Regions from separate parts of the Alistipes sp. ZOR0009 genome, predicted to be linked through region 3. Evidence: riboswitches for the same ligand, from Rfam matches in the RefSeq annotation. Region 3 holds a riboswitch; each other region holds the start of a gene.
What was found. A riboswitch is a leader RNA that binds a small molecule or an ion and turns the genes downstream of it on or off. The one in region 3 is predicted to bind cobalamin.
Positions count from the first base shown of each region.

Region 1: it holds a riboswitch for cobalamin, as region 3 does, so the genes downstream of both, L990_RS20110 (hypothetical protein) here and L990_RS14340 (sirohydrochlorin cobaltochelatase) in region 3, are expected to answer to the same signal.
Region 2: it holds a riboswitch for cobalamin, as region 3 does, so the genes downstream of both, L990_RS13210 (TonB-dependent receptor) here and L990_RS14340 (sirohydrochlorin cobaltochelatase) in region 3, are expected to answer to the same signal.

Region 1 covers NZ_JTLD01000061.1:6,793-12,082, forward strand. The annotation lists gene L990_RS20575 (acetyl-CoA carboxylase biotin carboxyl carrier protein subunit) at 1-299, opposite strand, end outside; gene L990_RS15245 (acetyl/propionyl/methylcrotonyl-CoA carboxylase subunit alpha) at 306-1,802, opposite strand; gene L990_RS15250 (acyl-CoA carboxylase subunit beta) at 1,814-3,355, opposite strand; gene L990_RS20110 (hypothetical protein) at 3,366-3,581, opposite strand; cobalamin riboswitch at 3,683-3,887, opposite strand; gene L990_RS15255 (trimeric intracellular cation channel family protein) at 3,924-4,547, opposite strand; gene L990_RS15260 (TIGR03915 family putative DNA repair protein) at 4,703-5,290, opposite strand, start outside.
Region 2 covers NZ_JTLD01000046.1:64,316-69,605, reverse strand. The annotation lists gene L990_RS13225 (fibronectin type III domain-containing protein) at 1-2,218, shown strand, start outside; gene L990_RS20525 (hypothetical protein) at 2,278-2,403, opposite strand; cobalamin riboswitch at 3,247-3,453, shown strand; gene L990_RS13210 (TonB-dependent receptor) at 3,583-5,290, shown strand, end outside.
Region 3 covers NZ_JTLD01000052.1:26,945-32,234, forward strand. The annotation lists gene L990_RS14335 (TonB-dependent receptor) at 1-811, opposite strand, end outside; gene L990_RS14340 (sirohydrochlorin cobaltochelatase) at 957-1,841, opposite strand; cobalamin riboswitch at 1,954-2,162, opposite strand; gene L990_RS14345 (hypothetical protein) at 2,798-3,979, opposite strand; gene L990_RS14350 (hypothetical protein) at 4,303-4,923, opposite strand; gene L990_RS19390 (hypothetical protein) at 5,247-5,290, opposite strand, start outside.

The DNA.
Region 1 (5,290 bases), on a different contig from region 3:
GATTTAAGCAGGTAAATATTGCTGCTTTCGTTTGCCTTTTTCGAGAGCTTTTTGCGCTTAATGGTTTCCTCCTTTCCAATAAGGAAGGTGTAGGTGTTTCCGTTGAGTAGCACGGTGCACTTGTTCTGCTTTAAATGCAGCACCTCCCCTCTGAAAACGCCCATGTCTACGTCTACAATGTAGTTCTTATTACCTGCCTGCTCGATATGGCGCTTTTTGCCAGATATGCGGTAGTCCTTCACGTCGAAGGTATACTCGTGGTAACCTGCAACTGTATATTTTTCTTTTTTATTTCCCATGGTTCATTAGCTTAGCTTGTGCCACATACGCGATATCCAAGGCGATGCGTTGGTAACTCCAACTTCATCCTCCTCAATCTTTCTTACTTCATCGAGGTATGCCTGTAGGGCAATCATGGCGGCAGCCATCTCCTCATTCTTCTCCTGGTAAAAGGTTTGGGTTAGCTTATCCTGAACGAACGAGGTGTCGATCTTTCCTCTAACAAAGTCAGGATGTCGAAGCGTTGTTTTAAAGAACGGGATGGTGGTCTTTATCCCCTTTACGGTTGATGCGTCAAGTATTCGAATGGAGTTTTCGATGGCCTCACTACGAGTTTTTCCGGTAATTATCAACTTGGCAATCATCGAATCGTACATCGTAGGGATAACCGTACCGGGTACAAATCCGGTATCTACCCGCAAGTTGGGATCTTCGGGGAAGGACATCTCGTCGATAATGCCGAAGTTGGGGGCAAAGCCAGCTTGCACATCTTCTGCGTTAATGCGGAACTCTATGGCCCAACCGTTAATGCTTAGATCGCTTTGCTTTAGCTGCAGCTTTTCTCCTGCCGCCGTCCTTATCTGCTGCTCTATTAGGTCGATGCCGCTGATGGCTTCGGTAACCGGATGCTCTACCTGTACGCGGGTGTTCATCTCGAGGAAGTAGAAGTTGTTTTGGCTGTCGAGCAGAAACTCTACAGTTCCAAGGGTGGAGTAGCCAACATACTTGCATAGCTTAATCGCCAAATCGCCCATTTGCTTGCGCAGCTTCTCGGTAAGTACAGCCGAGGGGGCCTCCTCCAGCAATTTTTGATGCTTGCGCTGGATGGAGCATTCGCGTTCAAAAAGATGAACAGCATTTCCATACTTGTCGGCGAGCACCTGTATCTCTATGTGTCGAGGATGCTCAATGTACTTTTCGATAAGCATCGCTCCGTTATTAAACGAGCTTACGGCCTCGTTTACGGCAAGCTTATACGATGTCTCTAGCTCCTTTTCCTTGCGCACAACGCGCATTCCCTTACCACCGCCACCGGCAAGCGCCTTTAGCATTATTGGGTAGCCAATCTCGGCTGCTTGTCGCTTTGCCTCCATAAAGTTGAGGATAGCGCCTTTGCTACCTTTGATAAGGGGGATGTTGATGGTGGAGGCAAGCTCCTTGGCAACGTTTTTATTTCCCATTGCGTGGATAGACTCGTGCGATGGACCTATAAATAGGATGCCCTCATCTTCGCAGCGCTTGGCTAGCTCTGGATTCTCCGAAAGAAAGCCGTACCCGGGGTGGATGGACTCTATTTTATGCTCTTTGGCGTAGCTAATCAGCTCGTCGATGTTTAGAAATACAGGGCCAGAGAGGTTCTCCTCGCGTACCTTAATTACCTCATCGGCAAATTTAAGGTAGTGGGCGTTGGCTTCTTGAGGAGTCTGTAGCGCATACGTCTTGATGCCCATATTTTTTGCCGTCCTCATTATGCGGATGGCAATTTCTCCTCTATTGGCAATAAGTATCGATTTTGGTAACATTTTACGTTGGTTTAAAGTGGGATGTTGCCGTGCTTACGGGGCGATTTGTCCATGTACTTGTTGCGAAGTAGGTCAAATGCCGAGATAAGCTTATCGCGGGTGATGGCCGGATCGATTACCTCGTCAATATACCCGAGCTCATCAGCAATGTAGGGGTTAGCTACCTCCTCCTTGTATTGGGCAATAAGCTGCTGCTTGAGCTGCTCTGGATTTTCAGCGCTTTCAATCTCCCTGCGGTTAAGTATCTTCACGGCACTTTCTGGTCCCATTACGGCCACCTCGGCGGTAGGCCATGCAAAGTTGAAATCTCCTCCAATATTGATGCTGTTCATTACAATGTAGGCTCCTCCGTAAGCTTTGCGGATGATAACCGTAACTTTAGGCACCGAAGCTTCTCCAAATGCGTATAGCAGCTTTGCTCCGTGGCGTATTAGCCCCGCATGCTCCTGCTCCGAGCCTGGTAGGAATCCAGGGACATCTTCCAGAACCAGCAGCGGAATATTGAAGGCATCGCAGAAGCGGACAAAACGCGCAGCCTTCATGGCCGAGTTCGTATCCAGCACCCCTGCTAAAACTTTAGGTTGGTTAGCCACAATACCTATCACCTGTCCATTTAGTCGGCCAAAGGCTGTGATGATGTTGGCTGCATAGAGCTCAGAAACCTCAAAAAGGCTATCCTGATCGATGATATTCTCGATAATTTCAAGCATATCGTATGGCCTGATTGATTCGTCAGGAATAATTAGGCTTAGCTTTTCTGGTTTCTCGGGGGCGTATACGGGCGAGCTGTCGAATGGCGCTAGTTCGATGTTGTTTGAGGGAAGGTAGCGTAGCAGCTTGCGTACACCCAGCAGGGTATGCTCCTCGTCGTCGTAAACAAACTGGGCAACGCCGCTTTTGCTCGCATGTACGTCTGCTCCTCCCAGCTGCTCGAAGGTTATCTCCTCGTTGAGTACCTCCTTAACCACCTCTGGACCCGTAACGAACATCTGAGCGGTATGTCGGGTCATAAAGATGAAGTCGGTGAGGGCAGGAGAGTAAACGGCGCCACCTGCTGCTGGACCCAGAATTACGGATATTTGCGGAATGATGCCCGACGATTTTATGTTGTTCAGAAAGATGCCTGCATATCCGGCAAGGCTTGCTATTCCTTCCTGTATTCTTGCTCCACCCGAGTCGATTAGCCCAACTATAGGATGTCCCATTTTTCGGGCCATCCCTTGCACCTTGATAATTTTTTGGGCGTGCGTGGCTCCTAGTGAGCCTCCCATAAAGTTGAAATCCTGCGCGTAGGCGAATACTTTCCGCCCATTTATCTTCCCATGACCGCAAATAAGGCCATCTCCAAATGGGGCTCCTTTTTTTGAGTTGAACGGACGGGCATAGGCGTCAAGTTCCTCGAATGTACCCTTGTCGAAAAGGATGTCGAGGCGTTCCTTGGCCGTTAATTTCCCCTTTTTGTGCTGTTTTTGCTTGTACTGCTCGTCGTACTGCTTGTCGAGCATCTCTTTTCTGCGGACAAATCGTTCAAACGGTGTTCTATTGTCTTGCATGATCTGTAAGTTATATCTCAACGATAGTTGAGCACGTTGCTTCTCTTTGTTTTATATTCTCAGGAAGAGGGAGATATCCCTTGTCAAAAGCCATTATTCCAATAGCCTTAAACAATGCAGGAGGAGAGTTGTTTACGCCTGACAGTTTTTTTCTGATAGCGGCATTCGGCATTCCTGTCGTTGTAGGGATGCAAAACGTCTCTGCGGATGTGTGATCTTTTCGCATATTTGTCGTGCTTTGGTTGGTTATCCGATTTGGTTGCACGACAATAGAGGATGGCAGCAATGTCTGCTGCTTTTACTTCCTTATACCCATTCGCCGTAGGCCAAAATCGGAGTTGCCTAGGCAGGTCTTCTGACTCATCCACCTTTAAAACCTTCCCATAGAGCGATCTACAGTGGTATATTTTTAAAGGCATGCGATCTTTATGCAAGATCTGGATTTACAGCAGCGGGAACTGTTGCCGGATTTCACGGCATTCCCTTTTAATCCCTTGGGTAATCCTAAGGAACCTAAGCGGCGCAAATATTGTCTTTTTTTGAAGAAATTACAAGTCGTGATGCCGAATTAAAGCTGCTTCGACTGGTCGAACTGCACTCGAGGTAGTGAAAACTTGTACTTTATGGATATTACTCTAATGGCAATAATTATAAGTATTGTAACAATCTGGTTTGTCTCGATAGGGATTCCTGTGCGCTGTAGGCCTAGGTAGGCGATGGCGCCAACAAGGCAGGCGGTTGCGTAAATTTCCTTTTTAAAGATTAGCGGCACCTCGTTGTTGAGGGTGTCGCGAATAACTCCTCCTGCTACGGCGGTTAGTATTCCCATAATGATGGCTACAGGCGTGTTGATGCCGTTAGATAGCGCTTTCTCTACCCCAATAATGGTGAATACTCCAATACCTATCGTGTCGAATAGGAATAGCGTTTTGCGGAAGCGGAATACCTGCTCCTTTATTAGGAATGTTATGGCTACAGCTAGTAAAATTACGTAGATGTAGTCCATCGAGGTGGTCCAGCTTACGGGATGTATGCCAATCATCATATCACGAAGCGTTCCTCCTCCGATTGCTGTGACGAATCCGATAAATGCAGCACCAAAAAGGTCGAGACGTTTTTGACCTGCAGCAATGGTTCCGCTGATGGCAAATACGAATGTTCCGATTAAATCGAGTAGGTAGAAAAAGTTCATGATGGTTGAATTGAAGTGCAAATATAGGTTTATTCTATTTTGCGTTTTTGTGTAATTAAGCAATGCTCTTGCCAAAATGTTGATTGCTAGCCGCTGTTGGTGTGCGGTAGGTAGAATTCTTTGCTTAAATTAAAAGAATAAACAGTACTTAACGCTTACAAGGGGCGCTTTTTCTCGGTAAGGTACTTCCAGAAGCGTTTCGGCATAAAGTTTTGCTGCAGCTTCATGTTCTTGCGTTCCTTTATGGCTATCTGCTTAAAAAAGACCTGCCACAACCGCTGGTACTCAACCTCGCTTTCGGCGACAACCTCAGCCGATAGCCTCCCGGTTTCGGCGCTGAAGGTAGGCTCGTCTATGGTGATAAGGGCAACATCTTTCCCATCGAAATGGGCTCCGTAGCTGCGTGCCGTATCGTAAATCACCCAAGGTTGGTCGGAAAATCGATCCTTAAAGTGCGATACTATTATTTTTAGCACGTCGTACTGTGGCGCTATGGGGGCAAAGTAGGTGCCGTCTTTAGCCTGCTCGAAGCGGATAAACATGAGCATCCGATGCGCCTCGCGGGTTACCTTGCGCTGCATCTGTCTTACGCGAAGAACGTACCCTTCACCCATCATTCCCGATACATCGCGCTTCACCCTAAAAAGCAGCTGTAGGTAGCGCAGGATATCCGTATCTACCTGAGGTGCGCACGAGGTGTGCGCGTGGTACAGCATGTCGGCTGTAGCCATGCCCCCGTAGCT
Region 2 (5,290 bases), on a different contig from region 3:
GGAGCACGAGAATCCGTTTACCGAAGGAAGCTACCTACAGGCCAATACCTCGAAAAAAGAGAGCGCTACGCTAACCTACCTCCCCAACATACCTGCCGCCAAGAAGGGCGAGTATGCCGTGTACGTATCGTGGGCCAACAACGCCAAAAATGTAAGCAACGCTACCTACCGGGTGTACCATACCGGGGGTGTTAGCGAATTTACCGTTAACCAAAAGATGTTTGGGGCCACGTGGCAGTATCTTGGCACCTTTACCTTCGACAGCCAAAACGCGGCGGTGGTGGTATCGAATAAGAGCGACGAAAAGGGGGTAGTAACCTCCGATGCCGTTCGTTTTGGAGGAGGAATGGGCATCGTTGCCCGCCGTCCATCCGAGACCATTGCCAAAAACATAGTGGCATCGCTACCCGACAACAACGTTATAGAGCGCATAAAGCCCAACGAGTTTAGATGGAAGAAAAGTGGCGTGCCCAGCTACCTCGAAGGCTCGCGCTACTACCTCCAGGCGGCAGGAATACCCGACAGCATCTACAGCCGATCGAAATACCTGAACGACTACACCGACGACTACCAATCGCGCCCCCATTGGGTTAACTTTTTAAAGCGAAATGGCATTCCTATCGATCTTTCGCTGGCCTTCCACACCGATGCTGGAATTACGCCCAACGATTCGATTATTGGAACCCTCGGCATCTACTCCACCAAAGGCGAGAAGTTTAGCGACAAGCGAAGCAAGCAGCTAAGCGCAAGGTTAAGCCAAATGGTGCAGGATCAGATATGCTCCGACATCCGCCGAGCCTACAACTCGCAGTGGACAAAGCGCCCGCTTAAGGATGCGGCCTACTCCGAGGCAGCAGGCCCCGATGTGCCCTGCATGCTGCTCGAACTCCTGTCGCACCAGAATTTGGCCGACATGAAGTACAGCCTTGATCCCCGATTTAGGTTTCTGGCTGCGCGTGCCATCTATAAGGGAATCGCCCGCTTTATAGATTCTACCACCGTAATACAACCGCTAGCACCAAACCATTTCGCCATAAAGAAGCTGGGCGAAAAGCAGGTCCTCTTAACCTGGAAAAATACGGTAGATACCCTAGAACAGAGCGCCAACGCCACCAAGTACCGGGTGTACTTCAAAAAAGAGGATGGCGGCTACTCCCCCACCTTTATTGAGGTTACGGGCGATTCGCTCATCTTCGATCTACCCCGTTGGGGCGTACAGTACGGCTTTAAGGTAACCGCCGTAAACGATGGCGGCGAAAGCTTCCCAACCGAGGAGCTATCGGCCTGCCTATTCGACAAACCCGGCAAGCCGGCGCTGCTGGTAAACGGGTTTACCCGCCTTTCGGCCCCGGCGTCGTTCGACAATGGGCAGAAGGCCGGATTTGAGTGGTGGCAAGACGAGGGCGTTACCGATGGCGTCGATATGGCCTTCCTAGGCTACCAGTACAACTTCGACCGCGCAACCCCTTGGCTCGACGATGACAACAGCGGCTGGGGCTCGTCGGGTACCGAATGGTGGGGCCGCCTAACCTACGGCAACACCCACGACTTCACGTCGCTCGAAGGAGAATCGTACCAAAAGCTGCAGCTATCGTACGTATCGTGCAGCAAGGCGGCCTTTGAGGAGTCCTGCGATGTTAGCAAATACGATTTAATAGAGATCCTCTTTGGCGAACAGCGCTACGTGAAAAATTTCAGGGAGGAACCCGATTCCATCACCGTATTTAACGACAAGTTGCTAGCGCAGCTCGATACGGCCATCAGCCGCAAGATTCCGCTGCTACTTTCGGGCGCCTACATTGGCACCGACATGGTGGAGAGGAAGGATTCGACGGCCATCAAGTTTGCCGAGAATAAGCTAGGGTTTATTTGGCGTGCCAACATCGGCAGCCGAACAGGTGAGGTGGAGTCGACCGACGTTGCACAAAACCACCTTAAGGGAGAATGGCACTTCTCGTGCTCGGCCATCGACGACAGCTACGACTACCCACAAATATACAGAGTGGAGGCCCCGGATGCCATAGAACCTGCCAAGGGAGCCATCCGTTTGCTGCGCTATACCGACTACACCAGCAGCGCGGCAACCCTTTACAGCTCTAAGGGAACTCCCGTAGCAGTTTTCGGATTTCCCTTGGAAACCATCAAAAATCAGCAAAAGAAGCTCGCTTTTATGGCGCAAATCCTAAAAACTTTAGGACTATATAGCCCCAAAAAGTAGCCCAACGATATTTTATAAGACCAATCCCACCTAAAAAATAGCCTAGGTGGGATTTTCTTTTATCCAGCCGTGCAGCGCTGCATGGTGGCGTTTTCTGACATGGTAGCAATGCCCTTACCTTTACCAAATTGGGCAACGGCAAAGGCCTTCCCTAAATTTACCATCTCGTTAGGATACCTCAACATTCGGTTTGGCGTAAAGAAATCTCGGCGTCGGAAAAAACATGCCGATTTGGCAAGTTACACGCGCTTCCTCCAAAATTACCTTTCAGTTGAGCAATCTTAATGCTGGTTGAGCAAAATTTCCTGCCAGATTGGCATTCTTATGCTTCGGCGTGATAATCTTTCAGCCAGGTTGGCATTCTTAGGCTTCAGAATGGCAATCTTTCGGCCAGATTGGCATTCTTATGCTTCAGCGTGGCAATCTTTCAGCCAGATTGGCATTCTTAAGCCGCGGAGAGGCAATCTGCCAACTAATGGGGCTATCTTTTTTGATAAAAAACAAAACATATTGCCGATTTATGAGCCACGACACCAGAAGAAACCATATTTTGCCCAAGATAGCCCTAACCATCCACCGCTGCATAATCTTTTTATCCCGCTTTAAAATATTTACCCCAGCGGCGAACCTATTCGCGCCTTGGTGCATTAACTAGCCTCGGCACGAAAATATTAGCCTCCGTAGCGTATCCATTAGCGGCGGCAAGCAGCGCCTAAAGGAGAACGTCTATAAAAACAGCCCGTTTAGAGATGCCTACAAGGCAAAGCCGCGTGGAGTTTTCACCTTTCCCATTTCATCCTGTTTTTAGAGAAATCTTGGTCACAAGTAAGGGTAAAAAACGTTCGTAAAGATGATTTAAGGTGCAAACATCGTGCCTCTACCAGCCTTAATCCGCGAAATTGGGTAGCGGTGCATTGCATGCATCTCCGCAAGAAAATACCGCAACTTTGAAGGCGAAAAACCAAGGCATAGCCGCGTGACATCCCCTCGGCTTGCTGTTTTTTCTATTTTATTCGGCCAATTTTATATACCTTCGTCCCGATTTTGGTGTTACACTCGCCTCTACTCGCGAATGTGATGAAAAGGGAATCAGGTGCAAATCCTGAACAGACCCGCTGCTGTAAGCTCCGCCGAAGTCTTCGAGCAATACTCAATCCACTGTTTCCTAACGGAGATGGGAAGGACGCCCGAAGATGGAGCAAGTCAGAAGACCTGCCAAAATGCTATAATCTGAAAGCTTTCGGGGAAATAAAGCTGAGGAGACAGATAAAAGCATCACTTTATTTGGCAAAGGCATACCTTCTTTTATCCGTTCGTTTCGTTTTACCTCCCTGTAAGCTATTGGTTACTCAATACGCTTAAATATGTTTTATCGGAATTCAAAATTATGGCTAACGCTGCTGGGATTGCTGGCAGCCCCGTCGTTCGAGGCGTATGCCCAAGGCAAGCTAAACCAAATGCAGCATATCGACGAGGTGGTGGTGGTAGCCAAGAGCTACAAGGAGGTTATTCCGGCTCAGCACCTCACGGGTAAGCAGCTCGAGAAGCTTAGCAGCCATTCGGTGGCCGATGCGCTGCGCTACTTTGCCGGTGTCCAAATAAAAGACTACGGCGGAATGGGTGGCCTCAAGACCGTGAACGTTCGCAACATGGGGACGCATCACGTAGGCGTGTTTTACGACGGCGTGCAGATCGGGAACGCGCAAAACGGGGTGGTAGACCTCGGCCGATTCTCGTTGGACGATCTAGAGGAGCTCTCGCTCTACAACGGACAGAAGAGCGACATCTTTCAGTCGGCAAAAGACTTTGCCTCGGGGGCGGCGGTGTACTTACGCGCCAAGAAACCGACATTTGAGAAGGGAAAATCCTCCAACTTTAGGCTAAAGTACAAAACCAGCACCATCCAGCTCGTTAATCCATCGTTCCGGTGGGAGAAAAAGGTAAGCGATAGCGCCAGCTTTAGCCTAAGCGGCGAGTATATGCGCTCCAACGGGAAATACCGATTCCACAGCCGCCGAGTTTACACCGACGGTACGGTTGCCTACGACACCTCGGCCACCAGAATGAATAGCGACATTGAAACCTTCCGTGTAGAGGGCGGCCTATACAACAGCATCTTTGGCGGAAGGCTGCAAACGAAGGTTTACGCCTTTGGGTCGAAGCGAGGGCTGCCCGGCGCGTGCACTAAATTCAAGTTCTACATCGGAGATCGGCAAGACGATGTCAATATTTTTGGACAAAGCACCTTTACAAAGGATGTTTCGTCGCGCTACAAGTACCAGGTAAAGGCAAAATTTGCGTACGACTATCTTCACTTTCGATCGTTGGATTCGACACGCTTTATGGAGGAAATAAAGGAGGTGGGCAAAGAGTTCGACAACACCTACAAGCAAAAAGAGGCCTACTTTTCTACAAGCCACATCTACGACATCACCAACTTCTGGAGCATTTCGGCATCTACCGACATCCAGCTCAACAGCCTTGAGGCCTCCTCGAAAAAAAACCTGCTAATCCCCTTTAAATCCCCCCGCAGATTTACCGGAATTGCAACGTTGGCAACAGCCGTTACCATTAACCAGCTAAAAGTACAGGCAAGCCTGTTGGGTACCTACGTTTCGGACAAGGAGTCGAAGGTTAGCCAATCGCCAGACAAAAGGGATGTAAGTCCGGGCATTTTCTTCGGATATACCCCCTTTGCCAGCACCGATTTAAGCCTACGAGCCTTCTACAAGCATATTTTCAGGATGCCCACCTTCAACGACCTGTACTACGCGCACGTTGGCAGCAGCGTGCTCAAACCCGAGCACATAGACATGTACAACGTCGGTTTTACCTATAAGAAGAAAAGCAGCAGCAGGCTGGTTAACAAAATTGCGGTGCAAGCCGACGCCTACTACCTCCGTACCCTCGATAAAATTATAGCTGCGCCTACCGGAAGCCAGTTTAGATGGATGATGTCCAACTCGGGAAAGGTGCTGAGCAAGGGAGTTGAAGCAAGCATTGCCGTTCAGTCGCAAATTGGGCAAGCGATGCTCAACAACACCGTAAGCTACGGATATAGCGATGCCCGCG
Region 3 (5,290 bases):
TACGGGCAAACTGGGTATTCGACGATAGCTTACCAATATTCAAATCGAGCGTGTTGGCCTGCTGAAAATCACCATACGCGCCAAAGCGGGTGGTATTGTCGAAGCTAACGGTACTCTTACTCTTTTTGGTAATAACGTTGATAACTGCACCAATGGCATCGGAACCGTACAGGGCCGACGAGGCACCCTTAACTACCTCTACGCGCTCGATATTATCGGGCGATATTCTGTTTAGATCGGTTTGTCCGCCTACATCGCCATACACGCGCTTGCCGTTTACCATAAGCACAACAAAATCGTTACCCAAGCCATTGACACGTAGAAACGAGCCCATGGTACCAGGCGTAAAATCAAACGAAGGGCTAATGGAGGTGGCCATCTCCTCGAACGAGCGGGGAGCCAGCTTGGCAATGGTCTTATTCGAGAAAACCTCGGTTTGTACGGGTGCTGTCTTTAGGCTGTGGTGAGTACCCGTTCCGGTAACCACCACCTCGTCTATAGCGCCAACCGACTCCTCCATCCTAAAGGCTAGGTCCGACACATCGCCACGAACGCTTACGCGCTGAGCCAGACGCTGCATGCCCGTATAGGTTGCCACCAGCGTATAATCACCCGCCTTAGGTACCTTAATAGTAAACTCTCCGTTGACGTTGGTGGCCGCACCAACGGTTAATCCCTTTACCATTATGTTGGCACCAACAATTAGCTTTCCGTTAGACTTCTCAGCTACGGTTCCCTTAATGGTGTACGATTGTGCGCCTGCAGCTACCGCTAGCATCAGCGCTAGCAGCGTTGCCAATATCTTATTCATTCTCTTTTTTTTGGTTGGTTTGTTAACTGATGGCACCAAGTATCACGATATGCGTAGCGCGAAAAAGCGCTCTAAAACACTTAGCGGTTTATCCACAAATTTTCGTGATACCTGATATGTGCTTCATTATATCTCGGGAAGCACTCTACTTCCCTGCTGCTATCTGCTGAAGATGCTTTACCCAAATGCTACCTATGGCATCTAGCTCGCCCATCCCCTTTAGGACAACCTCTACGGTAAATCCCTCCTTGGTAAGCAGCGACTTCCAGCTGGTAGGTTCGCTACCGGCCATGTCGTTTACCGCATGATCGCCAGCAACCAGCATAAAGGGCATTAGCCACACCTTCTTTACGCCTTTTGCTTTAAGGGAGGCCACCACATCGTCGAGCGTGGGCGTACCCTCCACCGTTCCTATGTAGGTGTTGGCATCGACCTTGGCAAAGTAGTACTGCATAGCTGGATAGTAGACGTTGGAGGTGTGCTTAGAGCCATGCCCCATAAATACAACCGCCTCCTTTCCCTTTCGCTCGGCAGGAACATTGGCCATCAGGGCCGATGCCACCTCGCACATATCGGCATCGCTCCATAGCAGCGGAGTACCCACCGTTACCTGCCTAATCCCCTTAGGCATCTTGGTAAAGGCGTTGGCCGTTTGCACCAAATCGTCGTACTCGTCGCCTGGAATTATGTGTAGCGACTGCACGTAAACGTTGCTGTAACCATCTTCGCCCAGCTTAGCTAGCGCCTCTGCTGGCGAAAGAATCTCCTCGCCACGCTTCCTTAAAATCTTTCGAATAATTTTAGATGTGTAGGCCCAGCGAATCTCGGTGTTCGGAAATGCCTTAGCCACCTTCTCGCCCACCCTGTCGATGGCTCCTTTAGAGTCGGATAAGGATGTACCAAAAGCCACCAGCAGAATTGCCCTTTTGGGTTCGGCCTCGCTACCGGCTGCCGCCAACGTGGTGGTGTGCAGCAACAGCGGAAGGCATATAAGCCAACCCATAAGCAACTTTAACCTCGTAATCATCATTGTATTAAAAATTAAAATTAATACAACATGCCCTTTGCTAAATGCAGGAAAATAAAAGTGAAGAATACGCCTAGGTTCATATTCAACAGCTACTTCTTACCCGGAAGCAATACATGTGTTTGTTGAATGAGGCAGGTCTCCTGACTTACCTAGTATTGCGGCCTTCCCACCCTCTTTCGAAGGCAGTGGCGTAGACTTGCAATACCAGCTGCAACGCAGCTATTGGCATACAGTAGCGGGTACTGTTCCGGATTCACACCGGATTCCCTTTTACTGGCTGAGAAGGATTCCCAACCAGTCACCTTATTCGGGTACAAATGTAATGGATTTAAAAATGCAAACAAGCAGCTACCGCCCAGCAGCCAACGCCAATGGGTCTCAATTAAGGTTATACATAGAACTAACTACCGTTAAAACAGCGGAGTTAGCAGCTCGAAAAAAATGGTGGATATAAATAAAAAATATGGTACAACGCCAGCCGTACCCCGCGGCTACAGCAGCTAGCGGCTAAAACCAAAGGGCTACCACTGCACCCAGCGTACCCGCTGCAGCACCAACAACCACTCCCCTGTAAAACCACCCCTTCGCTGTTTTGGGGGTTTTAAAGAATTGCATAGCGTAATGTTTAGTATCGAAGATGTAACTAATAAAATGGGTGCCAATAAAGCTCATAAATAGCGAGTTAAGCAAGACAGCCAAGCACTGAAGACTCCCATACTACACATATAATCAGCCTACATAGTGGTAGGCAGTGGCTGTATTGCAACAGCCACTGCCATCATTACTTTAACAAGCGTATGGTGTTAGCTCTCCTTCTTTTGATAGAACTTAGAAAGAAGAGCTAATATAATAACGCCACAAATCAGCGCTTATTCGCAGACTCTGAACAATTGATATCCCCTTAAAAACATGTACAGGCTCGGAACAGCAAGGGCCTAGGATTATAGTAGAACTTACTATTTCCCCTTTTTAGCACTTTGCAGGTTGTTCCAGTACTTGGTCTGCGAAGTAGATTGCACGTACTTATTAATATCATCCATCGTGATGTTTTTCACCTTAACTCCATACGCCTGCCATTCATCATATCCGCAAACGTTAGTTCGCCTTCTAAGTTCTTGCAAAAATCCTTCTGTAAATAGCTCCGGAAGAACATAGTATGAAGGTTCAGCATCCAAAGGCATAAAGAAGATATATCCATCAAAACAATTTTCAAAATGGCCAATGCTTTCTGATGGTATTTCAGGCATCAAGTCAAAATTACCCTCACCAAAAGGAGTCGTCTTAAGATCTAAAGCTACAGGCTTGTTTCCATTTTGTGCAAAAGCATAGTCGAATAACCCATTTTGGGTCATCCCCTTCATCTCCCCATTATTACTTATAATTCCAGAATGCGGACAAGTAATAAATACATCGCTATCCGAAAAACGTTCCTTCAAAATCGATCCTGCCGAGGCGTAGGTGTTCTGACCTAATACAATTTTAGATTTAAAAGTGTGTCCAAATCCAACTATAAATAAGCCACTGCGGTTATCAGCTCGAAATCTTATCCCCTTTTCTACGATATCTGCCATTTGCTGGTTACGATCGGGAACCGACTTGAAGTAGCTGCTAAATTCTTCTTTTGTTTTAAGGGAGCTCCATGGACGAGCGACATCTGCAAGCACGACCTGTATTTTGTCTCTTTTAGAGAGCTTCTTATTCAAGTTCCATAGCTCTATAATAAACTCATACATTCCTTTATCGTCCCATCCTTGCATCTGAGCATTTCTAAGTATATCGAGAAGAAGCTCATTATCCATCTTTTTGTTTGCAAAGAATAGATCCATTTTCTCCTGATTATCGCACCCTATTTCCAAAAAGACAACTCCCGCTTTCTTTGAAAAAGAAGGGTCGTTAACTACCGACTTTAGCAGATCCCACGATGCCTTACGCTTATGGACTTCACCATATATCACCAGCTTATGGTTAGCCAGCTTATCTAAGATATACTCTTGGGGGTTTTTCCCATTGCTTTTTACGTAATCAACAAGCTTAACACTATCTGCCTGTGATTTCAGATTTGCTTCTGGGAGCTGCTGTGCCGTTACTATCCCGCAGGTAACCACTGCCAAAATAGCCATCAAAATTGCTCTTTTCATGTCGTTAAATATTTAGTTCTTATAAGTACAACTTTCTAATTTTTTGGTTGACCCCAAAGGTTAGCGGTATGAATTAGTACACCTATCCTCAGAGTTATAGCTTCAGGCCTTCAGAACGGCCAGATCGAATACAAGTAATAGGCTCATAAACGAAGCAATACAATGTCCATTAAAAAGCCATAAAGAACTATCGGGTATGCACGCAAGTATTCAAGCCGGTAATCCTTTTATACTACAAAACGATGGTTGCCTACTATCGCTATTACAACAGGCTGTAGCCTGTTAATAAAGAAGTTGCTCCCCAGCGAGGTTTGAGCAAATGGTTACTTCTCTACTCTAAACCGACTATAGCTATCGTAGTTTCTGTCAACAGAGTTAATAATTCCACTATCGAGGTAGCTTTGTAAATCTGATTTTGACACCTTAAGTACATCACCTTTTACAAAATAGTCGGTATCCATCATTGAGCTTACATAACCATTATACTGAAGTGCTCCATGTAAAAGATTTACCGTATCCGATTCTAGACCGGTCACTTTTAGGTAGTAGGATGTTATCGTATCCTTTTCTCTTCTAACAATACCGTAAACATCGCCCACTACAGGGTTACGTACAAATTCTCTTTTCTGCTTTTGAATGTTAGTATTTACCACTATAACGGAGGCAATAAATCCAACAACAATAATGATTCCTGAATACAGGTAAAATGGCTTCTTTGCCTTCGACAGATACTCCTCTTTCTTTTTTAGGTTCAGCGTATCATTACAGTAGGCACACTGACACCTTACAGTCCTCATAAACAACGGAAAAAAAGGGATAAATAGTATATGGAAATACTGCTGGTAGACATAAAATATTTGATGATTTCGTCCACAATTTTCGCATATGATTCCATAATCATGATACTTTTTGATTCGCATCATTCCCGTTCCAATTCTGATCATTATCTGCTATATTTAAATGTTATACAAAATGCTTTACAGAAAAAAAGGCCTCTCTCTCATTGAGTAATGCCTACTATCTTTGCCAATGCTATTCCAATAAGCAGCAGCTTAAGGAAGTATATACACTTCAAGTACGAAGTGCAATTCTGGGTTTATTCGGTAACCATTTTATGGTTATAAATTCCCGATGACGGACATGTATATGCAAATGTGGGCGATTGCGGGCTTCAAACTTATCAAACCGTGAAAATTTAAAGCGGTCTACAGCCCTCGAACTTACAAGAATCTCGCCCATTTTGTATACACATTATTGTTTTTAGTTTTTAATGTTGGAATTCACCATAATTGCTAAATTTTTGAACCCAAT